3 regions of the Morganella sp. GD04133 genome follow, and region 1 is predicted to be linked to each of the others. Evidence: predicted binding sites of a transcription regulator. Region 1 holds the regulator's gene; each other region holds the start of a gene.
The links. The regulator LexA, encoded in region 1, represses DNA repair genes until DNA is damaged. The targets are predictions, from matches to a motif close to TNCTGTATGTACATACAGNA.
Positions count from the first base shown of each region.

Region 2: the regulator LexA is predicted to act here: its motif matches at 2,177-2,196, upstream of uvrA (excinuclease ABC subunit UvrA).
Region 3: the regulator LexA is predicted to act here: its motif matches at 1,219-1,238, upstream of N7387_RS02215 (DinI-like family protein).

Region 1 covers NZ_JAODZS010000049.1:14,284-19,080, reverse strand. Annotated here, with positions in the region: gene N7387_RS19125 (helix-turn-helix transcriptional regulator) at 1-165, shown strand, start outside; gene N7387_RS19120 (YbaK/EbsC family protein) at 201-671, opposite strand; gene zur (zinc uptake transcriptional repressor Zur) at 848-1,366, shown strand; gene lexA (transcriptional repressor LexA) at 1,445-2,059, opposite strand; gene N7387_RS19105 (diacylglycerol kinase) at 2,177-2,548, opposite strand; gene plsB (glycerol-3-phosphate 1-O-acyltransferase PlsB) at 2,686-4,797, shown strand, end outside.
Region 2 covers NZ_JAODZS010000034.1:35,824-40,620, forward strand. Annotated here, with positions in the region: gene N7387_RS16365 (hypothetical protein) at 2-469, shown strand; gene N7387_RS16370 (hypothetical protein) at 595-1,395, shown strand; gene N7387_RS16375 (single-stranded DNA-binding protein) at 1,464-1,985, opposite strand; gene uvrA (excinuclease ABC subunit UvrA) at 2,262-4,797, shown strand, end outside.
Region 3 covers NZ_JAODZS010000003.1:128,559-133,355, forward strand. Annotated here, with positions in the region: gene N7387_RS02210 (hypothetical protein) at 1-402, opposite strand, end outside; gene N7387_RS02215 (DinI-like family protein) at 917-1,201, opposite strand; gene N7387_RS02220 (neutral zinc metallopeptidase) at 1,580-2,467, shown strand; gene N7387_RS02225 (DUF441 domain-containing protein) at 2,571-3,023, shown strand; gene N7387_RS02230 (GNAT family N-acetyltransferase) at 3,033-4,797, shown strand, end outside.

The DNA.
Region 1 (4,797 bases):
ATCATTCTGAGAATATCCCAGGTCTTCAGTGTCTCTCCCTACTATTTTATTGAAGACAGCCTGCTTTTTTTTACCCGTCATCATCTTCCTGATGACAATATGTTCACCGGCAGCACCGATGCCGGCGTCAATACGGAACCGGATACCCGCCTGCCGGAATACTGACGTGATACAGCACCGCGGTTGTGGTGCTGTCTGGTTTATACCGGCTGGGTGGTAACATCCAGCCACTGTGCGTTTGTCAGTTCCGCCAGTCGTACAGGTGTCAGCCGGACAGCGGAATTGGCTGACCCCGCCGCCGGTAATACAGTGTCATATTCCCGGAGCGAATGATCCGCATAAACAGCCAGCGGTACCGGCAGCCCGAACGGACAGACTCCCCCGACCGGATGACCGGTAAACTGCACCACTTCCTCTGCATTCAGCATTTTGGCTTTGCAACCGAACTGTGTTTTGAATTTTTTATTATCCAGCCGGGCATCCCCCGCCATCACAATCAGGATTGCACTGTCATCTGTCAGCTTAAAGGAAAGTGTTTTGCAGATTTGGCCGGGGCGGACGCCATGAACATCTGCGGCCTGGCTGACCGTGGCGGTCGGCTGTGTGGTTTCAATAATCGTGACATCCGGGGCATGCGTGCCGAACCAGGCACGAACCGTTTCGATACTCATTCAGGACTCCATTTTATTATCATGTGCTTTTTATGTGTTTGCCCTGACAGCTCACCATAATTTGCCCTGAATTGGCAGCCCTTTTTTGACAAAATAGCACGGATACCGGTTATTCTGCCGGAATTCATGCTAGAGTGAGCTGTTCATATATTTATTGATTAACGGAAGGTGATGTCATGCAACCTGTTGATATTCAGACTTTATTAAAAAAAGCAGAAGCACTGTGTCTGTCCCGCAGTGTACGCATGACGTCTCAGCGAAAATCGATACTGCAACTGATCGCCGATCAGCCCGGTGCCATCAGTGCCTATGAGCTGCTGGATCTGCTTCGTGAAACCGAGCCGCAGGCAAAACCGCCGACCATCTACCGCGGCCTGGAATTCCTGCTGGAGCAAGGATTTATCCACAAAATTGAATCCACCAACAGCTTTGTGATGTGCCCGCATTTTGATAAACCCAGCCATACGTCGGTGCTGTTTATCTGCGATCGCTGCAACAGTGTGACAGAGCGGGATGGTGAGGCAATTGATTCACAAATCAGTCAGCTGGCGGATGCCGCGCAGTTTCATATCCGCCACAGTGTGATTGAGGCACACGGATACTGCCGCCCTTGTTATGATATTGAATCCTGTACCCGCAGAGATAAATGCCGGCATGACCATGAGCATGATGAGCCGCGTAAACGCGGGCGCTGAAAAACAAAAACCACAGTGTCCGTCTCCGGTGTACTGTGGTTTTTAAGCGGATACCCTTTCAGGCGGCTGTCCGGGAAATCAGTGCCAGTCGTTGTTACGGATCACACCCACTGCCAGACCTTCGACAGTAAAGTTCTGTTCCCGTAAATCCACCACGATCGGGCTGAATTCTTCGTTTTCAGCGTGCAGCTCAATCTTGCTGCCCACTTTCTTAAACCGTTTGACCGTCACTTCATCTTCGATACGGGCAACCACTACCTGGCCGTTATGCACGTCCTGGGTTTTATGCACCGCAAGTAAATCACCGTCCATAATGCCGATATCTTTCATTGACATACCGTTTACCCGCAGCAGGAAATCTGCACTCGGTTTAAACAGCATCGGGTCAATCTGATAACGGCTTTCGATATGTTCCTGCGCTAATAAAGGCTCACCCGCCGCCACACGGCCGATTAATGGTAAACCTTCATCCTCTTCTTCTTCCAGAAGCAGACGGATCCCCCGGGACGCCCCGGAGACAATCTCAATGACGCCTTTACGCGCCAGGGCTTTCAGGTGCTCTTCCGCCGCATTCGGAGAGCGAAAACCCAGGCGTGCCGCAATTTCTGCACGCGTCGGTGGCATGCCCGTCTGCGAAATATGGTCACGAACAAGGTCATAGACCTGTTGCTGCCGTGCCGTCAGTGCTTTCATTTCGCCCCCTGTTTGTTTATACAGTCAGACTGTGAGTATATACAGGTATTCCGGGATTGGGAACCATAACATGAGGAAAATACGTGTTGCGCCGCAGGTTTCACAAAAAAGCAGCTGTTAAAGACGCTGGAACCAGCTGATAAACAGCATAATCCAGACAAACAGCCCCAGTAATGTGGCGATAAACACGGCAGCGGACCCCATATCTTTAGCGCGGCCGGACAGCTCGTGGTACTCCGTGCCGATACGATCAACCACCGCCTCAATCGCACTGTTGATAAGCTCAATCACCACCACCAGCACCACCGAACCAATCAGCAGCACCCGCTCAACAGCGGTAAATGAGAAAACAAAGGCGATAATAATGGCCGGGATCAGCGTCAGCAATTCCTGACGGATAGCGGCTTCATTTTTCCATGCCGCAATAAGTCCTTTTTTTGAATAGCCTGCCGCTTTAATTAATCGTTTAAATCCGGTATTTTTCTTCATTTCTGTCACTGTTAGTAATGTGATTACCTGACTGAGCGTTGCCGTTTTCCGCGATTTTATTGCTGCCGCAACACAGATCTGGCTCCGCCTTTCTGGTATGCTGAACGCGAATTGTCAACAAGAGGCTTCATACATTTATGTCACTTTGGCGTAAAATATACTATAACGTATTGAATTTACCTTTAAAACTATTGGTAAAAAGCAAGCCGATCCCGACGGATCCGGTCAGTGAGCTGGGGCTGGATACACAACGTCCGACACTCTATGTTCTTCCTTATCACTCTAAGGCGGACCTGCTGACACTGCGTCGTCAGTGTCTTGCACAGGGCATGCCGGATCCGCTGGAAGATAATGTTATCGGTAATACCACATTACCGGGCTATGTCTTTATTGATGACGGCCCGCGTGTATTCCGTTATTACTCCCTGAATCCGCGTAAAGATTCCGTCCATATTTTCCACGCCTATCTGGATCTGCACCGTAATAATCCGGCACTGGATATTCAGATGCTGCCGGTCTCTGTGATGTTTGGTCGTTCACCGGGCCGCGAAGGGCACCACGGTGTGCCGCATCTGCGTCTGTTAAACGGGATCCAGAAATTTTTCGCCGTACTCTGGCTGGGACGCGACAGTTTTGTCCGCTTCTCACAGCCGGTGTCGATGGGCGCAATGGCTTCTGAACACGGCACCGACACTATTATCGCCAATAAACTGGCCCGTGTCGCCCGTATTCACTTCTCCCGTCAGCGTCTGGCCGCTATCGGTCCGAAGCTGCCGGTGCGTCAGGAGCTGTTCAATAAGCTGCTGAAGTCCAAAGCGATTGAAAAAGCCGTTGAGGATGAAGCGAAGGCCAAAAAAATCACCATTGAAAAAGCGCGGCAAAATGCGGTTTCCATGATGAACGAAGTGGCTGCTAACTTCACCTATGACGCCCTGCGCGTGGCTGATCGTGTCCTCGGCTGGACGTGGAACCGCCTGTATCAGGGGCTGAATGTCCATAATGCGGAACGGGTGCGCCAGCTGGCACAGGACGGTCACGAGATAGTGTATGTTCCCTGCCACCGCAGCCACATGGATTATCTGCTGCTCTCCTATGTGCTCTATCATCAGGGGCTGGTGCCGCCGCATATCGCGGCCGGGATTAACCTCAACTTCTGGCCGGCGGGGCCGATTTTCCGCCGCCTCGGTGCGTTCTTTATCCGCCGCAGCTTCAAGGGCAATAAACTCTACTCCACGGTTTTCCGTGAATATCTGAGTGAACTGTTCTCCCGCGGTTATTCCATCGAATACTTTGTCGAGGGCGGTCGTTCCCGTACCGGGCGTCTGCTGGAGCCGAAAACCGGCACACTGTCGATGACGCTTCAGGCCATGCTGCGCGGAGACTCACGGCCTATCACCCTGGTGCCAGTCTATATCGGGTATGAGCATGTGATGGAAGTAGGCACATACGCCAAAGAACTGCGCGGTGCCACCAAACAGAAAGAAGGTTTTATCCAGATGGTGCGCGGCCTGCGCAAACTGCGTAACCTCGGTCAGGGCTATGTGAACTTCGGACAGCCGATCCCGTTGTCACAATACCTGACAAAACAGGTGCCGGAATGGCGTGACGCAATCGACCCGGTCGAGCCGCAGCGTCCGTCCTGGCTGACACCGACCGCCACCTCTCTGGCTGATAACATCATGGTGAGCATCAATAATGCTGCTGCCGCCAACGCTATCAACCTGTGTACCACGGCTCTGCTGGCTTCCCGCCAGCGCGCGCTGACCCGCGAACAGCTGATCGAACAGCTCGACTGCTATCTCCAGCTGCTGCGCAATGTGCCGTACTCTCCGGACAGCACCACCCCGGCGAAAAGTGCGGAAGAACTGCTGGAACATGCTCTGCAGATGAATAAGTTCGAGGTTGAAAAAGACAGCCTCGGGGATATCATCATTCTGCCGCGTGAGAATGCGGTACTGATGACCTACTACCGGAATAACATTCTGCATATGCTGGTACTGCCGTCTCTGGTGACCAGTATCCTGATCCATCACCGCCGTGTCAGTACCGATACGCTGCGTGAACATGTCGGGATGATCTATCCGCTGCTGAAAGCCGAGCTGTTTATGCGTTACAGTCAGGAAGAGCTGCCGGCGATCCTCGATACCATCATTGATGAACTGTGCCGCCAGCAATTAATCTGCCGCCGTGATGATAATATGCTGGTGATTAACCCGGCCCGTATCCGTCCGTTACAACTGCTGGCTGCC
Region 2 (4,797 bases), on a different contig from region 1:
CATGTTAAAAGTTTATATCTGGCTACCGGAAGGAAAATATATCGGACATGCATCTCTTTCATTTCAGGGAAACTACGTCAGTTTCTGGCCAAAAGACAGTGCAGGAAAAAAAGATCTGAAAATTAAATCTAATAGTCACCCCGGTGCTTTTATGGGCGCGTTAAAGGAAGACATTGAAAATGAAGGCAACAGACAACCTCTGGTTGTCACTATTAATGAAATCAATGAAGAAAAACTTGCATTTCATATCGCAGAACTAATGAGTAACACACCGAGATATCAGCTGGCCCGCAATAACTGCTCTCATATTGTTGCTGAATGCCTGGCTGTTGCCTGTGATAAAAAACCCGGCTTTACACCATCAGCCAGTAATTATTCCAAATATTTAGGTTCAACTCTGGGTAGAGGGATCTGGACACCTCATGATATCTTACGGTATGCACAGGAACTCTCGGTAAATATAGTATGAATGTAATCTATAGTGAGAATTATAATTTTGACATCGGACTGTTGAGTTACTTTCATCCGTTTTACGGAATGAAATTCAAATCTATTTTTAATGATTTGAAAAATAACAGTAAAATCCGTTTTCACATGCCTGATTCCGCTATAGATGAGCAGATCATAGACGATTATCTTTCCGGGATAATGAAATACAGAGTCAAAAATAAGAAGGGCATCCTGAGAGCACTTGAGTTTCCCCGGCTCCCCTTCCTCAGCTATGCATATCTGGATAAGCATGTATTAACCCCTATGCGTTTTGGTATCGCCGGCACACTGCTGGGAGCACAAAAAGCCATACAGGAAAATACTATTTTCTGGAATCTTGCCGGTGGCTATCATCACGCATCTCACCAGAATATGGAGGGATTCTGTATCTATAATGACATCACGATTTGCTATCAGGAATTACGCCGGAGAAATATCCTGTCCGCAGATGACAGAATATTAATTATTGATACCGATGCACATCACGGCAATGGTAATGCTGTCGATTTTATGGATAACCGCCAGGTAACGATCCTTGATATTTATAATCAGGATATTTATCCGCAATCACAATATACCCGCGAACGTGTTGATATCCCTGTTCCGCTTCCGGAGAAAACCACCGGAATTCATTACCTGAACCAATACCGTGATGCCTTAAATAAGATAAACGGTAGCTATAAAATAGCATTTGTCATTACCGGCACAGATCCGCTTGAAGCAGATAAACTCGGCGGCCTTTCACTGACAATCGGTGATATTGCACAAAGAGATAAAACAACCTGGCAGTTCCTGTCAGAGAAACAGATCCCCGCTGTTTTTCTTGGCGGAGGTGGTTACTCAAAACTCAGCGCAACCTGTGTCACCCGCGCCATTAACGGTATTATCACCGACGCCGCGGACTGATTTCAGATCGCACATATAAAAAATCCCGCCAACGCGGGATTTTTTATATGAAATAACAGATATTCAGATCAGAACGGAATATCGTCATCAAAATCCATTGGCGGTTCATTGCTTTGCGGCGCTGCTGCTGCCGGTTGTTGTGCCGGGCGCGTATTGCCGCCGCCGCTGAACTGCTGGCCTTGTTGTGGCTGCTGTGGCTGACCCCAGCCGCCGCCCTGGGACATATTGTCGCCACCGCCGCTGCGGCCGCCCAGCATCTGCATGCTGCCGCCGATATTCACCACGACTTCTGTGGTGTAACGCTCCTGGCCACTCTGATCCTGCCATTTACGGGTCTGGAGTGAACCTTCGATATAAACCTGTGAGCCTTTTTTCAGATATTCACCGGCAATTTCTGCCAGTTTGCCGAAGATTACCACACGGTGCCATTCGGTCTTCTCTTTCATTTCGCCGGTTTGTTTATCACGCCATGATTCTGATGTCGCCAGTGTGATGTTGGTAACCGCACCGCCGTTAGGCATGTAACGCACTTCCGGATCCTGACCCAGGTTCCCGATAAGAATGACTTTGTTGACGCCTCTGCTGGCCATGAAATGCTCCCGATGAAATTGTTTAAAACATATAAGGATCTAGTCTAACACGTCTGGGTGACTTTTTTGAATCGGTAATCTTTTGCCGCGATCGGCTTTTCATATTTGCGTGTCTTCTCTAAAATCTGCTGCGCAAAATGCCATCAGCTGTCAGGCAAATGCTGCTGAGATTATACACAGATTTCTTCTGGTACTGGATATCCATTCAGTAAGTTATGTGCAATAATATCAGGCTGAATAAATTGTTCGCTATCTGAAACTCCCGGGAAGTGGTACATGGATAATATCGATATACGGGGCGCCCGCACCCACAATCTGAAGAATATCAACCTCATTATTCCGCGTGATAAACTGATTGTTATCACGGGGTTATCCGGCTCCGGGAAGTCGTCCCTTGCCTTTGATACCTTGTATGCCGAGGGGCAGCGCCGCTATGTGGAATCCCTGTCCGCGTATGCGCGTCAGTTCCTGTCGCTGATGGAAAAACCGGATGTGGATCATATTGAAGGGCTTTCCCCGGCGATTTCCATCGAGCAGAAATCCACTTCCCATAACCCGCGTTCCACCGTGGGGACCATCACTGAAATTCATGACTATCTGCGCCTGCTGTTTGCCCGCGTGGGTGAGCCGCGCTGTCCGGATCACGATATTCCGCTGGCAGCACAGACGGTGAGTCAGATGGTGGACAATGTGCTGACCCTGCCGGAAGGCAAACGCCTGATGCTGCTGGCACCGGTGGTCAAAGAACGCAAAGGCGAACACACCAAACTGCTCGATAGCCTGGCGGCGCAGGGCTATATCCGTGCACGGATCGACGGGGAAATCTGTGATCTCTCTGATCCGCCGAAACTGGAATTACAGATCAAACACACCATCGAAGTGGTGGTTGACCGTTTCAAAGTCCGGGATGATCTGACACAGCGCCTGGCGGAATCCTTTGAAACGGCACTGACACTGTCCGGCGGTACCGCTATTATCGCCGATATGGAAGATAACAGCGCCGAAGAGCTGGTATTTTCAGCAAACTTTGCCTGCCCGGTCTGCGGATACAGCATGAGTGAGCTGGAGCCGCGCCTGTTCTCCTTCAACAACCCGGCGGGTGCCTGCCCGACCTGTGACGGCCTGGGCGTTCAGCAGTTTTTCGATCCGGATCGCGTGGTGCAGAACCCGAATCTGTCACTCGGCGGCGGGGCTATCCGCGGCTGGGATCGCCGTAATTTCTATTATTATCAGATGCTGATGTCTCTGGCGGATCATTATAAGTTTGATATTGAATCCCCGTATTCAGAGTTACCGGCCAAAATTCAGAAGGTGATCCTCAACGGTTCAGGCCGTGAATCCATTGAGTTTAAATATTCCAATGACCGGGGTGATGTGACAGTCCGTCATCATCCGTTCGAAGGTGTGCTGCACAACATGGAACGCCGTTATAAAGAGACGGAATCCATGGCGGTACGCGAAGAACTGGCCAAATATATCAGTAACCGCCCGTGTATTTCCTGCGGCGGTACCCGTCTGAAAAAAGAAGCCCGCTTTGTGTTTGTCGATAACACCACACTGCCGCAGATCTCTGATTTCAGCATCGGGCATGCGATGGAGTTCTTTAATAACCTGAAATTCAGCGGTCAGCGCGCGAAAATCGCCGAAAAAGTCCTGAAAGAGATTCAGGATCGCCTGAAATTCCTGGTTAACGTCGGCCTGAATTACCTGACACTCTCCCGCTCCGCAGAAACGCTGTCCGGCGGTGAGGCACAGCGTATCCGCCTTGCCAGTCAGATCGGTGCCGGTCTGGTCGGCGTGATGTATGTGCTGGATGAGCCGTCAATCGGCCTGCATCAGCGCGATAATGACCGCCTGCTGGAAACCCTGATTCATCTGCGCAATCTCGGCAATACCGTGATTGTGGTGGAGCATGATGAGGATGCTATCCGTGCCGCCGATCATATTATCGATATCGGCCCGGGTGCAGGTGTTCACGGCGGGGAAATTGTTGCCCAGGGATCGCTGGACGACATTATCGGCACACCGGAGTCCCTGACCGGGAAATTCCTCAGCGGCGAACGGCGGATCACCATCCCGGAAAAACGCAATGTGGCGGATCCGGCCAAAATGCTGACCATTACCGGTGCCAGCGGTAACAACCTGAAGAATGTGACACTGAATCTGCCGGTCGGGCTGTTTACCTGTATCACCGGGGTTTCCGGTTCAGGGAAATCCACCCTGATCAATGACACCCTGTTCCCGATTGCCCAGACACAGCTCAACGGCGCGACCACCATTACGCCCGCGCCATATAAGTCTGTTGACGGTCTGGAGCATTTCGATAAAGTGATCGATATCGACCAGAGCCCTATCGGCCGGACTCCGCGTTCAAACCCGGCGACCTATACCGGTGTGTTTACGCCTGTCCGCGAACTGTTCGCCGGGGTACCGGAATCCCGCTCACGCGGCTACACGCCGGGCCGGTTCAGCTTTAACGTCAAGGGCGGCCGCTGCGAAGCCTGTCAGGGGGACGGCGTGCTGAAAGTGGAAATGCACTTCCTGCCGGATGTGTATGTGCCGTGCGACCAGTGCAAAGGCAAACGCTATAACCGCGAAACCCTGGAAGTGAAATACAAAGGGAAAAACATCCACGAAGTGCTGGATATGACTATCGAGGAAGCCCGTGAATTCTTTGATGCCGTCCCGGCGCTGGCGCGTAAATTACAGACCCTGATGGATGTCGGCCTCTCTTATATCCGTCTCGGGCAGTCGGCAACCACCCTCTCCGGCGGTGAAGCGCAGCGGGTGAAACTGGCGAAGGAACTCTCCA
Region 3 (4,797 bases), on a different contig from region 1:
AAGTGAGCATGTTCCTGAGTCTGTAAATAAAAAATAGACAGTATTGTATTGATCTATATATAATATCAAAAATCTATCATCCCATGATCTAAAATCACACTTAATTTTTCCAAAATACTTAACGTTGTTTCTTTCTATTGTAATTTCCCAATAATTTGATGGGGAGCCAAGCCCTATTTCATATTTAACATCGTGGGTATCAGTTCCAGTCATTTTTTGTAAATTATAAAATGTTTTACTATTATCTTTGAATCCTTTAACTTTAAAGTCAACTCGTACAGATGATAATTTTGTTGATGAAAAGTTAATAACAGTATATGTACCTCCCCGAGTACTATTTCTATTTGTGATTTCATCGTCACTTAATTTATTGCATGTTACGCAATTTTCTTTTCCATCCATAACAACCACCTCATTTATTTATTGATAATCAATTTATTCCAACATAAGACAATAATTTCAAATCGATACAGATGAACCTACATGATACCTCCTATCTTTTAGTTGTCGTTCACATTGTTGTATGAAATATATGTCATATGATATTAAGTGTCACCATATGCAATATATAAAAGATAATTATCCTTAATAATTGGTATTTTATTTTTTTAACTAATTTTGGTCACTCACTGATTGTTAATGATATGTCAATATTATTGAGCTAAGTATTATTTCAAATGGGATGGTTGAGGTTGTTATTATAAATAATATATATCTTATATTAATAGCTGTTTATTGTAAGAACCTCAATATAATGCTCCATTCACCTTTAGAGAACTGATAAGGTGACGGTGCAGTGATAAAGCGAAATACGGATGCCATCACCAGCCTATACAACAAATATCAGCCCATTGCCTGTGGGGGTGGGGGAAGGAATTAAGTACAGATAAAGCCGCGCCGGTGGAGCGGATATCGCTTACTTATCAAAATATTCTACATCATCAGAAACATCTGCCATTTCCGGTACCCAGCTGCCGTCCTCGAAAATCTCCTGCAGTATCTCTTTTATTTTTTTATTGTCCTTATCATTTTTCCCGCCGGTTACTGACATCGACGCATTGGTTCCCCACGCAATACGAACGTTCATATCCTGATACTGAGCACGAAACTTTCGGTCAATTTCTTTTTCTAACACCTCAAATGTACCAGGTGGTATCATCTCTTTTTGGTTGCTGCTAAAAATAACATCAATACGGAGCATGTGATCACCTCTTAATTTACTGTTTGGATATACAGTGAAATTTAGGCGTGTAGTTGATGAATGTCAAAAGTAGCCATCGGTAATCATCAGATATGTGGGCGCATACAGTAGGTTATGGTGTGTGATTTTTTTGTACATGTGCGCGCTCATAAATCTTATTTTTAACCGGTAATTTAATTTAATATATTGATATTAAAATAAATTTATTTTATGTGGATCATTCCTCTCCTGAATGCATTGCCGGTGATAACAGAACCCGCTTATCACCGGCATTAAGCTGATTTATCACTCCCCTGAAAGAAAGAAGCATTTTTCCTCACTTCATTTTCTCTGTACTATGTAGTTATCCGACTATTATCCGATAAGCAGAGAATCATCATGCGTTGGCAAGGGCGTCGCCAGAGCGACAATATTGAAGACCGCCGCAGTGCGGGGGGCAGAATTCCGGGCGGATCCGCAGGCGGGCCGCGTATTCCGCTGCCGCGCGGCAAAGCCGGACTGGTTGTGATTGTTATTGTGGTTGTGGCCGGTTTTTACGGTATTGACCTGACCGGCCTGGTGACCGGTGACCCAGTTAATATCGGGCAGACCACCTCACAGCAGCGTCCGGTACAGAGCAGTGCGCAGGAGCAGAAACAGGCGGAATTTACCGGCGTGATGCTGGCGGAAACCGAAGCGGTCTGGGGACAAAAATTCGCACAGATGAACCGGCAGTACCGTGAGCCGAAACTGGTGCTGTACCGGGGCGCAACCCCGACCGGTTGTGGTGCGGGGCAGGCGGTGATGGGACCGTTTTATTGTCCGGCTGATCAGAAAGTCTATATCGACCTCTCTTTCTATGACGATATGCGCACCAAATTAGGGGCGGGCGGGGATTTCGCGCAGGGCTATGTGGTCGCTCATGAAGTGGGACACCATGTTCAGCACCTGCTCGGTATCGATCGTCAGGTACGTGAGCGCCAGCAGCGCAGCAGTCAGAAAGAGGCAAACCGCCTGTCAGTGAAAATGGAATTACAGGCTGACTGTTTTGCCGGGATCTGGGGCCATGAGATGGAAAAAGCCGGGATCCTCGAAAACGGTGATCTGGAAAATGCCCTGAATGCGGCACAGGCCATCGGGGATGATCGCCTGCAAAAACAGAGTCAGGGACGGGTTATCCCGGACAGTTTCACACACGGAACCTCCGCACAACGTTATGAGTGGTTCAAACGCGGTTTTGACAGTGGTGATATTGCGCAATGTGACACATTTTCCGCACTGAAATAAGCCTTTCTGCCGGTTTTCCCTGCAAAACCGGCAGAGTTTGATTATCATCGTATAACGGCATACTATTGGCGCCTTTCATTCCCCCCGACACGCAGGATCTGCTATGAGTAATATTGACCCGACCCTGATTATCCTCCTGGTCTTAGCCGGGCTCGGGCTTATCAGTAATAATATGACAGTAACCCTGGCCATTCTTTTTCTGCTGGCAGTGCGCATCACGCCGCTTAACGGCTATTTCCCGTTTGTGGAAAAATACGGCCTCAAGCTGGGGATCCTCATTCTGACCGTGGGCGTGATGGCACCGATTGCCAGCGGAAAAATCAGTGCCAATGATGTTTTAGGCTCCTTTCTGAACTGGAAATCATTGCTGGCGATAGCGATCGGCATTCTGGTGTCCTGGCTCGGCAGCCGCGGAGTCACCCTGATGAGTAACCAGCCGTCCACCGTTGCCGGGTTGCTGGTGGGGACGATTATCGGTGTCGCGCTGTTCAGAGGCGTGCCGGTCGGGCCGCTGATTGCGGCGGGGATCCTGTCACTGCTTGTCGGTAAGATGTAGCGGTTTTCTATGTTACCCGCACTGTTTCACGCCTGCACAGAACAGCTCCGCATACAGGGTATCCGCCGTCTGTGGGTACTGAGCGGCAGCGACAACTGGTGTGAATCGCGGCTGCGGGAAATCAGGGACGCGGCTCCCGGTGACTGGCCGGTGATTTCCGCTCAGCTGCCCGGCGGCATACCGGCGGAAAAAGCCCGTTTGTTGCTGGGGCAGGAATTCCGCCACGGCCTATTTGATGCCCGGCGCGGGCTTCACAGCGAAGCACTGGCTATGCTGACAGGTACATTACAGGCGGGCAGCTGGCTGATCCTGCTGCTGCCGCCGGAATCACAGTGGCAGACCCGGCCGGATGAGGACAGTCTGCGCTGGAATGACGGCGGGCAGATGATCCCCGCGCCGCACTTTATGCGTCATTTCGCCCGTACACTCAACAATCCTGCCCATCTTTGCCGGTATGAAGACCGGTCATTTGATATGACACTGCTGCCGCCGCAACCTGAGTGGCTGCCGCCGGACGGTACCCCGACAGCGGCACAGCAGCAGATACTGACGCAACTCCGCTGCGCGGAACGCGGCATATTCTGTCTGACCGCAGCCAGAGGACGGGGAAAATCTGCTGTAGCCGGTCTGTTCCTGGCAGAAGCGCCGGGCCGTCATTTATTGTGTGCCCCGGCGAAAGCCACTGTCACAGTGATACAGCGCTATCTTCATGATCCACAACAAACAGAATTTATCGCTCCGGATAATTTACTGACACTGGCAGAAACGGCGGATGTCAGCACATACGGCTGGCTGGTGATTGACGAAGCGGCAATGATCCCGCTGCCGCTGCTCAGCCGTTTTACGGCGGTGTTTCCCCGTGTGCTGCTGCTGACCACTGTTCAGGGCTATGAAGGCACCGGACGGGGATTTCTGCTGAAATTCTGCCATTCACTGCCGAAGTTTACCGCACTGACGCTGACGCAGCCGGTGCGCTGGGCAGAGCATGACCCGGCGGAAGCCTGGCTGGATGAGGCTCTGCTGCTTACCGAACCGGCAGAAAAAATCACACCGGCGGGTGAGTGTGAATATCAGTCCGTAACACAGCAGGGGTTATGTGATGACCCGGATTTACTGTCCGGGTTTTACGGCCTGCTGACGGCGGCACATTACCGGACGTCCCCGCTGGATTTACGGCGTCTGGCGGATGCGCCGGGACAGCATTTCGCGCTGTTCCGCCACCGGCAGCAGGTGACGGCGGCACTCTGGATGACAGACGAGGGCGGCTTACCGGCGGCACTGACCCACTCTGTCTGGGCGGGAACGCGGCGGCCGCGCGGAAACCTGCTGGCACAATCACTGGCGGCACACAGTTACTTCCCGCAGGCGGCACAACTGCATTCACGTCGTATCAGCCGTATTGCCGTCCATGCAGGTTACCGGCGTAACGCGCTGGGGCATCAGTTATTACAGCGGGCGGCAGAGGCGGCAAAAAACAGCGGTATGGACTATCTGTCCGTCAGCTTTGGCTATACCCCGGAACTGGCTGCATTCTGGACATCCTGCGGTTTTCGTTTTGCCCGTATGGGCACACATCCGGAAGCAGGCAGCGGATGTTACACCGCAATGCTGTTGCTGCCGCTGACGTCTGCCGGACAGGTACTGGCAAATGCCGCAGAACAGCAGTTTGTCCGCGACTGCGCGGTTTTTTCTCAGATATGGGGATTTTCACCGGTACCGCCGGTTCAGGCTGAATCACTCAATGAACGGGAATGGCGGATGCTGGCCGGGTTTG